Linked DNA regions of Marinoscillum sp. 108. The protein of the gene in region 1 interacts with the protein of each later gene in a pairwise test. Links are inferred from orthologs where the notes say so. Each region holds a gene or a part of one and is shown on either strand. Other genes may lie near its edges. The genes, in order: topA and GV030_RS19350.

The links.
Region 2: the proteins of topA (region 1) and GV030_RS19350 interact in binary tests that used the Escherichia coli proteins (3 or more experiments, as listed by UniProt). The link is inferred for Marinoscillum sp. 108 from one-to-one orthologs.

What each region holds. Positions count from the first base shown.
Region 1 is NZ_LR734817.1:271,134-277,338, reverse strand. The notes cover bases 1,462-4,497. They hold topA (type I DNA topoisomerase), read right to left. Parts: upstream 4,127-4,497; coding sequence 1,796-4,126; downstream 1,462-1,795. Other genes in these bases: GV030_RS18505 (histidine phosphatase family protein), read left to right, coding at 4,246-4,497; dnaN (DNA polymerase III subunit beta), read left to right, coding at 1,462-1,720. In the rest of the region: GV030_RS18520 (hypothetical protein), read left to right, coding at 1-470; more of dnaN, read left to right, coding at 596-1,461; more of GV030_RS18505, read left to right, coding at 4,498-4,716; GV030_RS18500 (TlpA disulfide reductase family protein), read right to left, coding at 4,717-5,292; GV030_RS18495 (Tex family protein), read left to right, coding at 5,463-6,205. UniProt on the Escherichia coli protein: Releases the supercoiling and torsional tension of DNA, which is introduced during the DNA replication and transcription, by transiently cleaving and rejoining one strand of the DNA duplex.
Region 2 is NZ_LR734817.1:441,348-447,454, forward strand. The notes cover bases 1,921-4,858. They hold GV030_RS19350 (YigZ family protein), read right to left. Parts: upstream 3,727-4,858; coding sequence 3,115-3,726; downstream 1,921-3,114. Other genes in these bases: nhaC (Na+/H+ antiporter NhaC), read left to right, coding at 1,921-2,535; GV030_RS19345 (3'-5' exonuclease), read left to right, coding at 2,541-3,122; GV030_RS19355 (lipopolysaccharide assembly protein LapB), read right to left, coding at 3,759-4,858. In the rest of the region: GV030_RS19335 (FAD-binding oxidoreductase), read left to right, coding at 1-1,059; more of nhaC, read left to right, coding at 1,099-1,920; more of GV030_RS19355, read right to left, coding at 4,859-4,877; GV030_RS19360 (GNAT family N-acetyltransferase), read left to right, coding at 5,245-5,856; GV030_RS19365 (glycosyltransferase), read right to left, coding at 5,845-6,107.

The DNA.
Region 1 (6,205 bases):
AGTACCTGGGGGGACTTTTCGAACTGAAGCCTGCCCAATGGCGCGATCGGCTGGTGGTGGATGCCAGTTGGAGGACGATTCAAAAACTGACTTTGGATTATCAACAGTCAGATGACTCAGATTTTACCATCAATTTCGACAAGGACTTCTTTGTCGTAGAGGACATTGCCCCCATTGACTCCAATGCAGTGGTCAACTATCTCAACCTGTTTCAACTCTTTCAGACCAACGAATGGTTGAGTGCCGGTCGGTTTGAAAAATACGACAGCCTCTCTAAAATGCCACCACTTGCTACCCTCACCATTGAGGCCATCAATCAGGAGGCACCTGTGGTTATAGACATTTTTCCGAAGTTATCCGGAGATCGCTTTTATCTGCTAATGACCTATGAAGGATCCATGCTGGTGGTAGATGACAGGCGAATGAAGGAGATTTTATTGAAAAAGGAGGATTTTAAGTATAAAAAATAGGACCCAGACCACATTGAGGGACCATTCAATCGAAAGATTATTATTAGGGAAACCAATTCTCCGGTATATTTTTTTCCAATGACAATTTCGGGTTAAATTTGACGCCCAATTGAAATCGTGAATCCATGAAATTTATAGTATCATCATCTTACCTGCTTAAGCAACTTTCTGCCATCAATGGTGTGATCACAACGAATCCCGTGGTGCCTATTCTTGAGAATTTTCTTTTTGAAATCACAGATGGTACTTTGACGATCACTGCATCTGATCTTCAGACAAGCATGATCACTGAGCTGGAAGTGGAAGCTAAGGAGAATGGAAGTATTGCCATTCCCGCCAAGATTCTTTTGGAGACACTCAGAAACTTGCCTGAGCAGCCGGTGACCTTTTCCATCGATGCGGATACTTATAGCATAGAGATCAATTCGGATAACGGTAGATACAAGCTAAGTGGCGAGAACGCAACGGACTTCCCTAAGATCCCTACAGTGTCTGATGGGTATGCGGTGAATATGTCATCGGGAGTACTGGCCCAGGCCATCAACAGCACCATCTATGCCACCAGCAATGATGAACTAAGACCTGCAATGACAGGGGTATACATCAAACTGGATGAGACCAATACCACCTTTGTGGCTACGGACAGTCACCGACTGATTAGATACCGACGAGTGGATATTGCCTCTGACATGGCGCACAATATGATCATTCCAAGGAAGGCACTGACGCTTTTGAAGTCTACACTTCCTTCTGAAAATACCAACGTTAACCTTGAGTTTAACGCTTCTAATGCATTCTTCAGCTTCAACAATGTGAAGATGATATGCCGACTGATCGATGAGCGATTCCCGGATTACGAGAACGTGATTCCTTCAGACAATGAGAATGCGATGAACATCAACAAGAGTGAGCTCCTGAGCTCTCTGAAGCGGATTGCCATTTACGCCAATAAGACCACTCATCAGGTGCGGTTGAAGATCACAGGTAGTGAATTGTTGATCTCTGCTGAGGATTTGGACTTCTCCAACGAAGCCAGTGAGCGATTGTCTTGTGAGCATGACGGAGAGGATATCGAGATTGGCTTCAATGCCAAGTTTTTGATCGAAATGCTCAACAACATGGACGCGGAAGAGATCACCTTGAAACTCAACGCACCGAACCGAGCAGGTATCATTTTACCTGTAGAGAAAGACGAAAACGAAGACATTCTTTTACTGGTGATGCCAGTGATGCTGAACAACTACGTGTAAGTAGATTCGGTCAACTTTATAAAAAAGGGGCTCTTGAAAATTTTCAGGAGCCCCTTTTGTGTTTTTTGTCTATGATTATTTTTTCTTCCTGGCTCCGCCACCCCGGCCTTTTTTCTCGGGCGTTTTGTCTGCCAGCTCTTTACACTCGGCATAGGTCAGCTCCTCGGGTACCTTGTCTTTCGGGATTTTCACATTCTTCTTCCCAAACTTGATATAGGCGCCGTACCTACCGTTGAGTACCTGCACTTCAGGGTCTTCATCAAAGGTCTTGATAAACTTGTTGGCATCTGCTTCCCGCTTAGCCAGGATCAGCTCTATGGCTTCTTCTTCCGTCACCGTGAGGGGATCCATCTCTTTTGGAAGGGAAACAAACTTGCCATCGTGGCGGATATATGGACCAAAGCGACCAATGGCGGCAGTCATCACCTTGTCTTCAAACTCACCCAGATTACGAGGTAGCTTGAAAAGTTCAAGGGCTTCCTCTATGGTGACGTTTTCAAGAAACTGACCTTTCTTCAGACTGGCGTACTGAGGCTTTTCGTCATCTTCCTTTTCGGGTGATTCCCCCAACTGCACGTAGGCGCCGTATTTGCCCATCCGTGCGTAGATGTTTTTGCCGGTCTTAGGGTCTGTGCCCAGCTCCCGCGCCGCAGAGATATCCGCACGTTCCAGACTATCGGTGTTTTCCACTTTCGTGTGAAACTTGCCGTAAAATGACTGGATCATTTGCTCCCAGGCTTTGGTGCCATTGGCTATGTCGTCAAACTCTTTCTCCACATCTGCGGTGAAAGAGTAATCCACTACATTTTCGAAATGTTCTACCAGAAAATCGTTGACGATCATGGCAATATTGGTAGGGAAGAGTTTGTTTTTCTCTGCCCCGGTCATTTCGGTTTTTGTGGTTTTGTTGATCTGCCCTTTGGCCAGTACTAGCTCCACATACTGTCGCTCCTTGCCATCACGTGATTCCTTGATCACGTACTCACGCTTCTGTATGGTAGAGATGGTAGGGGCATAAGTAGACGGTCGGCCGATCCCTTTTTCTTCCAACTGCTTCACCAGACTGGCTTCAGTATATCTGGCCGGAGGTCTGGTAAAACCTTCTTTTCCCAGCATTTGCTGTAGGTCCAGTTTCTGCCCTATGGCCAGGGGAGGGAGCATCGATTTTTGTTCTTCGTCTTCGTCATCATCGGTGGACTCCAGATACACTTTTAGGAATCCTTCAAATTTGATCACTTCACCACGTGCCACGAGCACTTCGTCGGTGGTGGAGATACTGATGGTGGCGGTTGTTTTTTCCAGCTGAGCATCAGCCATCTGCGAGGCGATAGCCCGCTTCCAGATGAGCTCATAAAGTCGGCCTTCTGCTGAGCCCGCACTCACCGACTGTACATGGAAATCTGTAGGACGAATTGCTTCGTGAGCTTCCTGTGCAGATTGCGATTTGGTTTTGTAAGACCGGTTTTGAATAAAGTCTTTGCCATAAGAGCCGGATATTTCCGAATTCGCACTGGCGATGGCCTCTTGTGACAGGTTTACAGAGTCAGTTCTCATGTAAGAGATCTTACCTGCCTCGTAGAGCTTTTGGGCCAGTGACATGGTATAGGACACTGAGTAGCCTAGTTTCCTACTGGCCTCCTGCTGGAGTGTAGAAGTGGTAAAAGGAGGAGCCGGACTTTTCTTGGCCGGTTTGGTCTCCAGGTTACTGATTTCAAAATCGGCACCTGTGCAGAGGTTGAGAAAAGCCTGTGCTTCTGCTTCAGTTTTGAAACGTTTGCCCAATTCTGCCTGAAGCACTTTTCCCTGATCCAGGTCAAACAAGGCCGAGATCTTGAAACTAGACTGAGCTTCAAACTGATCTATCTCACGCTCTCTTTCTACCACCATGCGGACAGCTACGGACTGTACCCGACCGGCAGATAATCCCCGGCGTACTTTTTTCCAAAGGACAGGGGATAACTCAAAACCTACCAATCTGTCCAGAATTCGTCTGGCTTGCTGTGCATTGACCAGGTCTATATCAATTCCCCGAGGATTCTGTATGGCGTTTTGAATCGCATTTTTGGTGATCTCACGAAAAACAATTCTTCTTGTATTGGAGTCATTGAGGTTCAGTGCTTCTTTCAAATGCCAGGAAATGGCCTCTCCTTCACGGTCATCATCACTCGCGAGGTAGATGGTCTCAGCTGCCTTCGCCAATTTCTTGAGTTCTCTGATGACCTCCTTTTTGTCTGCTGAAACCTCATAGGTGGGTTTGAAGCCGTTGGCAATGTCTATGGCCTTATCTCCTTTGGGGAGATCTCTTACATGACCGTAAGATGACTTCACTTGGTAATCGCTACCCAAATACCCTTCTATCGTTTTTGCTTTTGCCGGAGACTCTACTATTACCAGGTTTTTTGCCATGCTCAGATTTTTTAAGGTGGTAAATATCTTGAAATTTTATTAATTACCTAAAGAATAGCACCTTCTGGGTTTAAAGGTTTCTTTAGCTTTAGCTGGTGAGTTAACCAAAAAAAATCGAAATGGTTAAGAATCTTTATTTATTGCGGCACGGACAGGCCGAGTATGGTTTCCAGGGATCTGATTTTGACCGATCATTGACTGTGAATGGTGTGATTCAGCTTCGGTCTTTGGGTCAGGCCATGAAGTTGAAGTCTTTTTATCCTGACAAAGTGTACTGCAGTACCGCCAACAGAACCCAGCAAACAGCCGAGATATTCACTGAAGAACTGGATTACACATTGCCGGTGCATTACATGGAGGAAATATATGAAGCCTCAGTGCGCACGCTCTTCGAACTGATCACCAAACAGGATGAAGCAGATAGCGTGATATTGATCATTGGTCATAACCCCGGCATTTCCTACCTCTATGATTACCTCACAAGTGCCAACTTTGGAGACATGACTCCCGGGGAGCTGGTCAGGATCGAGTTTGAGGACCTGGCTTGGTCAGAGATCTCCAAAGGGGTGGGCTTTAAGAAAACCATCTAACTACTTCGGTGTGAGTGTGGAGAGAAATGCCCTAAACTCTTCCGTGTCATATTTAGCCATGCCGTGGCGGGTGAGCACTACCTGACCATCCGGAGAGATGACATAGGTGGTGGGGATGGAGCTGGGGTTGTACGGTGAGGGCAGTGGAGACTCCAGGAAGTATACCGGGAGCTCAAATCCTTTTCTGTCAACGAACCTCCGGGCCTTGTCCCGATCTTCATCCAGTGAGATCATCACGAAGGTCACGTCCTTCCCCATTTTCTGGTAGAGGTCTTCTATGTCTGGCATCTCCGCAATACATGGTGGACACCAGGTCGCCCAGAAATTAAGAAAGATCGTTTGGCCCCGAAAGGTTGAAAAACTGACTGGTTTGCCGGCGATATTAGAAAGCCTGAGATCGTAGCTGGCTGTTGCCTTCTCATCATCTGCCTCGGGCTGCATGATTCCTGTGGCCAGAACCACCCGCTGAATTTGTCCGATCACCTCGGTATGCAGTCCGGTGACATAAAGTGTCAGACCCACTACCACAATAATGGTCCATTCTATCAGTTCTTTTCTGTAAGATTTCTTGCTCATTTTTCTGCTTCTGAAAATATTCTCATTTATCTAACGCAATCTTTCTGATAAAATCAGAGAAATGATATTTTTGGCGCCCGATTGTCGGGACCACGCCTAAACGAATTACGTTAGAACAAAAATTACCGGATGTTTTCTCCTTTTGAAAACATCAATTATAAAACAACAACATGATCAATTACGCTGCTAAGATAGCCCAGGAACTCTCATTACAACCCCGCTTTGTAGAAGCCACCACCACCCTATTGGATGGGGGTGCCACTGTGCCTTTTATTTCCCGATACCGGAAGGAACTCACAGGTACCATGGATGAAGTAGAAGTGGCGGCGGTAAGGGATCGACTGGCCCAGCTAAGGGATTTGGATAAACGCAGGGAGGCGATTCTTAAGTCCATAGAAGAGCAGGAAAAGTTGACTCCCGAACTAAAGAAGAAAATAGAAGCTGCTGAAACGATGGCTGCCCTGGAAGACCTTTATCTTCCTTACAAACCCAAGCGAAAGACCAAAGCTTCCGTAGCCAAAGAAAAGGGACTGGAGCCCCTGGCCAAAGTATTGTGGCAACAGGGAAATGTATCACCTGAGCAGGAAGCGGAGCAATACATCAGTGAGGAGAAAGGTGTGGAAGATGTGAATGCCGCGCTACAGGGTGCCAGGGATATTATGGCTGAGTGGATCAGTGAGGATGCGGAGGCCAGACAGAAGATCAGAGACCTGTTTAAGGCCGAGGGGATGATTAGCTCCAGGGTACTCAAGGGAAAAGAGGTAGAAGGCCAGAAGTACAAAGATTACTTCGAATGGGAGGAGTCATTGAAGACCATCCCATCTCACAGACTACTGGCCATCCGTCGTGGTGAGCGGGAGGGAATCCTGATTATGGACACATTTGTGCCTGAAGAGTCAGCCATTGATCGGTT
Region 2 (6,107 bases), 170 kb from region 1 along the record:
ATCACAGGTCTCTCCACCGCAGCTTCCCTCAAGGAAAAATCCCCAAACCTGAACATACTGGTCATTGAGCGGGGGTCGCTACCTACGGGTGCCAGTACCAAAAATGCAGGCTTTGCGTGCTTCGGTAGCATCTCCGAACTGGTTCAGGACCGGAAGGCACTGGGTGATGAAGGCATGACCAGGCTGGTGAAACGGCGTTGGGATGGCCTGCAGAAAACCATCCAGCGCCTTGGCAGGGACCAAATCGGTTTTTTGCAAAAGGGGGGTTACGAGCTCCTGACAGAAGTCAATAGCCACTACCTGGACGATATGGAGTCGCTGAATGAACTACTCCGCCCGGTTTTTGACCAGCCTGTTTTCTCTCAGACAGATGAAGCCATCGGTACTTTTGGTTTTGCAGGGACAAAGCACCTTATTTTTAATCAATACGAAGGTCAACTCCATACCGGCAAGCTCATCCGATCACTCTGGCAGTACTGTGCGCAATCAGGCATCCAGATCATTACCGGCACAGAAGTGACTGCACTATACTCCCAGGGTGAACAAGTGACTGTGCAAACCAAGAACTATGCATTCAGGGCGGGTGCTGTAGCCGTGTGTACCAACGCATTCACTAAAGAGCTGATCCAAACACCACTGGATCTCACCCCTGGACGCGGCATGGTCATGGTCATTTCTCCGCAGCGTCCTTCCACTATTTCCGGGACTTTTCACTACGACGAGGGGTACTACTACTTCCGCGATTTTGAAGATAAAATCATTTTCGGAGGCGGTAGGAATCTGGCGTTTGAAGAGGAGACTACCACGGAGTTTGGATTCAATGAAAAAATCGAGCAAAAGTTGCATCAAATTTTGAAAGAAATCATCCTACCGGGCAACGCCTACACTGTGGACCTCAAATGGTCCGGAATAATGGCCTTTGGCCAAACCAAAGAGCCTATTCTGCAAAAGGTACAACCCGGAATATACCTGGGGGTAAGACTTGGCGGCATGGGTGTGGCCCTTGGCAGCCTTCTGGGTGAAGAACTGGCAGAGCGGATAGTTAGGGATGGTTTTTGAAAATTGTATTATCTTTTCGTTTTGGCAAAAAAACAACTGATGGCGATTAAGCGAGACCCTACACTTTTAGAGTCCTTTATACCTGTACTTTTTCTAATTATTCTTCTTTCTTTTAATGTGGGCATCTTTGGTGATGCTGCACTGGATGGATCCAATCAGATCGTCCTCATCCTATCAGCGGGCGTTGCTGCCATCGTGGCCATCAGATTGGGTTATCGGTGGGATGAAATTCAGGATGGAATCGTCAGAAGTATTAGCTCAGCCATGACCTCTCTGCTTATTCTTCTGCTCATTGGCTCCCTGGCTGGTACCTGGCTGCTTAGTGGCATCGTGCCTGCCATGATCTACTATGGTTTGCAGATTCTTAATCCCACCATATTTCTTGTTGCTGCGTGCATTGTGTGTTCCATAGTCTCTGTGGCCACAGGAAGCTCCTGGACCACCGCAGCCACCGTGGGCATCGCCCTCATTGGGATAGGTAAGGCCCTTGGAATCTCTGAGGGAATGGTGGCTGGGGCTATCCTCTCTGGCGCCTATTTTGGAGACAAGATGTCTCCCCTCTCCGACACGACCAACCTGGCCCCGGCCATGGCGGGCACTGACCTTTTCACACACATCAGGTACATGGCCATTACCACTGTTCCTTCTATCAGTATCGCCCTCACGATTTTTCTGGTGCTGGGCTTCACCAATGAAACGAGTACCTCAGTGGTGGATACACAGGCCATACTTAATGCCATAGACGATAAATTCTACATTTCTGGCTGGTTGTTCATAGTCCCCGTAGTAGTGGTGGTACTTATCGTACGGAAAATGCCAGCCATTCCGGCTTTGCTTATTGGCACCTTGCTGGGTTCCGTTTTCGCACTCTTCTTTCAGCCACAACTGGTGGCAGAAGTAGGTGAAGGCTTTACAGCATCAGGGATGTTCATAGGCACGATGAAGTCCCTTTATGGCGATATATCCATCGCCACCAGCAACGATATGGTCAACGAACTCCTGAGCTCTGGCGGTATGGCAGGCATGCTGGGTACCATCTGGCTGATCCTCTCGGCTATGATTTTCGGTGGGGTCATGGAAAGCTCCGGAATGCTCAAAAGAATTGCCAAAGCCCTGATCAGTCTGGTCAACTCCACAGGGGCTTTGATCACAGCTACAGTAGGTACCTGTGTGTTTTTTAATGTCACGGCATCTGACCAATACCTGGCCATCGTAGTACCTGGCCGTATGTATGCAGACATTTACAAAAGGAAAGGACTTGCCCCCGAAAACCTCAGCAGAACGCTGGAGGACTCCGGTACGGTAACTTCGGTACTCATCCCCTGGAACACCTGTGGAGCCTACCACTCAAGTGTGCTGGGTGTGTCCACGCTGGTCTATGCGCCTTTTTGCTTTTTCAATATCATCAGCCCCTTTATGTCCATTCTGGTTGGATATCTGGGGTATAAAATCAAAAAACTAAATCCCGCTAAATAAACCTAATGTTTGCAAGTTCGATACCAAAAGAAGACATCAAGCACTTACCCCTCATCAAATTTGAGGGAACTATCCACACTGTGGAAACTATGGAAGCCCTTGATGAGGCCCTGAAAATCATCCGCACTCAGGAAATCATGGGGTTTGATACAGAAACCAAGCCCACTTTCACCAAAGGAGACTATAACCATACTGCGATCATCCAGCTCTCCACCATGACCGACGCATTCATCATTCGCATTAGCGAAATTGGCATTCCTGATCAACTCAAAGACATTCTTGAAGATCAGGGCATTCTGAAAGTGGGGATTAGTATCCGTGATGACATCAAAGAGTTGAAAGCAATGAGGGCATTCAAGGCTGGTGGATTTCTGGACCTGAATGAAGTAGCTAAAGAATTAGGAATTACCCAGATCGGGATGAAGAGCCTAACGGGCATTTTTCTAAAAGCGAGGATTTCTAAAAGCCAGCAAACGTCTAATTGGGAGACCAAGGAGCTCAGTCCGGGTCAGCTCTCCTACGCGGCCACTGATGCCTGGGTGTGTATCAAAATCTACCGGATGCTGATGGACAAGGGCGTCATATAGCCCCCTGTAATACTTGAAAGTCTACTCCCTTTAGCAGGCTCACCTTCTCAGCAAGCACGGGTACATCCTCATCCCGGAGCAACCCCACAAACTGGCAGTCTGCTGTGTACACCTTATCCTCATAATCCACAACAAACTCAGCCAGCGCACGCTCCACCTCTGAGGTCTGCTCATAGCCAAAACTGATAGAAAAGCGCGTTTGGCTATAAATCTTCACTACCTCCACCTTATTGAGGGCATCTTCGGCAGCTATCTTATAGGCACTGATTAGCCCGCCCACACCCAATTTTGTCCCACCAAAATACCGTACTACCACCACCAGGCAGTTGGTTAGCTCTTTGGATCTGATCTGTCCCAGAATGGGATCTCCGGCCGAATGGTTGGGTTCTCCATCATCATTGGCTCGATAGGCCTGCTCTTTAAGCCCGATGATATACGCATAGCAATGGTGACGGGCATCGTAGTACTGCTTGCGCAAAGCCTCAAGGTGTGCCTTGATATCATCTTCGGTTTTCACATGGTAGGCAAATGACAAAAACTTACTTCCCTTCTCCTTGTAGAAACCTTCAGTGGGATGGACAATGGTCTGAAACTCGTTGATCACGGCGCAAAGAAAGTCAGATTAGGTTAAAATGCTCAAAGCTGATCCAGCAAGTCCCGCGCCTCGCTGAGAAGATCCTCAGACTCACCCGATTCCAACACCTTCCTTAGATTATACTCAGCCTGCCCTTTCATTCCTTTCTTGGCATATACCCTGCCCAAACCCAGGTAAGCCAGGGTACGATAATAAGTCCCGTGCCCGGGTATTTCCTGGCCTACCCTCAGGGCCTTTTGATAATCATTCAAAGCCTTATCTGGCTGCCCTTTCACCTTCTCGTGATAGATGCCCATGAAGGATGCGCCTGCCATCTGATAGTAGGGCCGGTCAGAGTTGGACAACTCCTTAATCACCGGCACGGGAGCCTGCACAAAATCATTCTTTGGAGTAAGTGATTCCAGAAGTTTGGCCTTGATATAAAGGTTATTGGGATACGCTTTGGTCAGTTCCCACAAATACGACTGGGCTTTCTGAGGCTGATATTCGTAGCGGAGATAGATATAGGACATGTAGACATAGGCCTCCACCCTGGTCAGTACTGCCTTTTGGGTGGCTTCATTGATTTGCTGAATCCCCAACTCCACATCTCCACTTCTGAAAAACCAGAGCAGCGGTCTGTACACAGGGTATTTTTCAGGATATTTTTCACGAAAGTAGTTGTATACCCCGGTGGTAAGAAGAAACTCGGGAATCTCCTCAGAGAGGTCAAATCCTTTTTTGATAAGATCATAAGCCTTGCTTGCCTCACTCAGGGCTTTCATGTAGTGCCCATCATCGGCGAAGTATTCTGCCAGGAGTCCCCGGGCCGCCATTTCAAAAAATATGGCCTCCGGGTGTGTCTGTCGGCCGCCATCCAGGTAAGCCGCCAACCGGATGGTCTCCCTGAGATGCCCGCTAAATACCTTAAATACCGAATCTACAGTCACAAGGGGTATATTAGCCCAGAGCACCTTGAGGGCACGCATCATTGGCACAGTGGGATGTTTAGGGAGTCTGGCTTCTACTTTTTCAATGTACACATCGGCAGAGTCCTCCTCTACATTGTAAATGAAGTATACGCCTTTCTGTACCAGTTGCATATTGACAGGATTATCGAACAGCTGGGCATAAGATACCTGACAAATAAATAGTAATGTGGCGATGATTACTGTTTTCAATTTGTGCTAAAAGTAGATTTAATTGTACAAAATGAAGGGTAATTTAAAGCAAGCCGGGTAGAACTGGAAACGATCACCTGACTAACTTTAGGGACACAATGAATGTAAGAATAGATGGTCTATGAATAAGGATTTGGGGTTTATGCTTTATTGTCATGAAGATTACGCGAAGGTACAGCACTTTCAAAGTTATCACCGATTTCATTCTGACCATATAGTTTTTTGTGTTGAGTGTATCGATAATAAGGCCATTTGTCTTCCCAAAAGCCCCATTGGTGGATTTACATGTTTTAACGGCCGGAAATCAGATTTCTTACAATTTTACGAAAAATCAGAAAAGTCACTTACTCAAAACGGTATTTCCTCATTGGAAATCACACTTCCGCCCCACTATTATACGGGGGTTCCGGATAGAAGCTGGCTGGAGCAGCTCGGTTTTTCTGAGCGGGTCAGTGAAATTGCTCATTACATTCCCATCAATGGGCCGTTGTGGGAAAAAATCCACACTATGCAACAGAGAAAACTCAAGCAAACTCCCACTTTTGATCTATCGCTGGTCAATGTATCAGAGTTGCGGTCTGTTTACGACTTCATCGCACAATGCCGAAAAAATCAGGGTCTGGAAATCAATATGGATTTTGAAATCTTAGAGCGACTGTTCCGGACATTCCCGGATCGCTATCAGATTTTCACTGCCGAAAGAAATGGGACGCTGCTTGCTGCCGCTATTATGGTGATTCCTATTGAAGGAATCACCTATTATTTCCTACCAGCCACTGCCCCAGCCTATAAAACAGAAAGCCCGATGGTTCACCTCATAGCTTACCTGTACCAGTACTATCAGGAGCGTGGGTTTCAATTCATCGACCTTGGCATTTCGTCTGTCAATACCGCGCCTCAAAAGAGCCTGATCACCTTCAAAGAAAGAATGGGTGGTATCAGAACCACCAGAAGCACTTTCATCAAATCACTCCAATAGCCTTTGGTAATACTGTTCCAGCTTTTGTACCTGAGCAACAGTGCCAAAGTGATCTTCGAAAGTGGCTCTTACCTTTTGAGGATCATATGGATTTTTCTGAGCCAAAGACTTCACTTTTTCAGCCAGCAGAATGGGGTCAGATGGCAATACCTCTCCAGCATCCCCAAAAACCAGCTCATCCGCCCCATCCCAATCGAAAGTAAGCACGGGTACTCCGCAGGCCATCGCCTCCAGGATGGCCACCGGCTGAT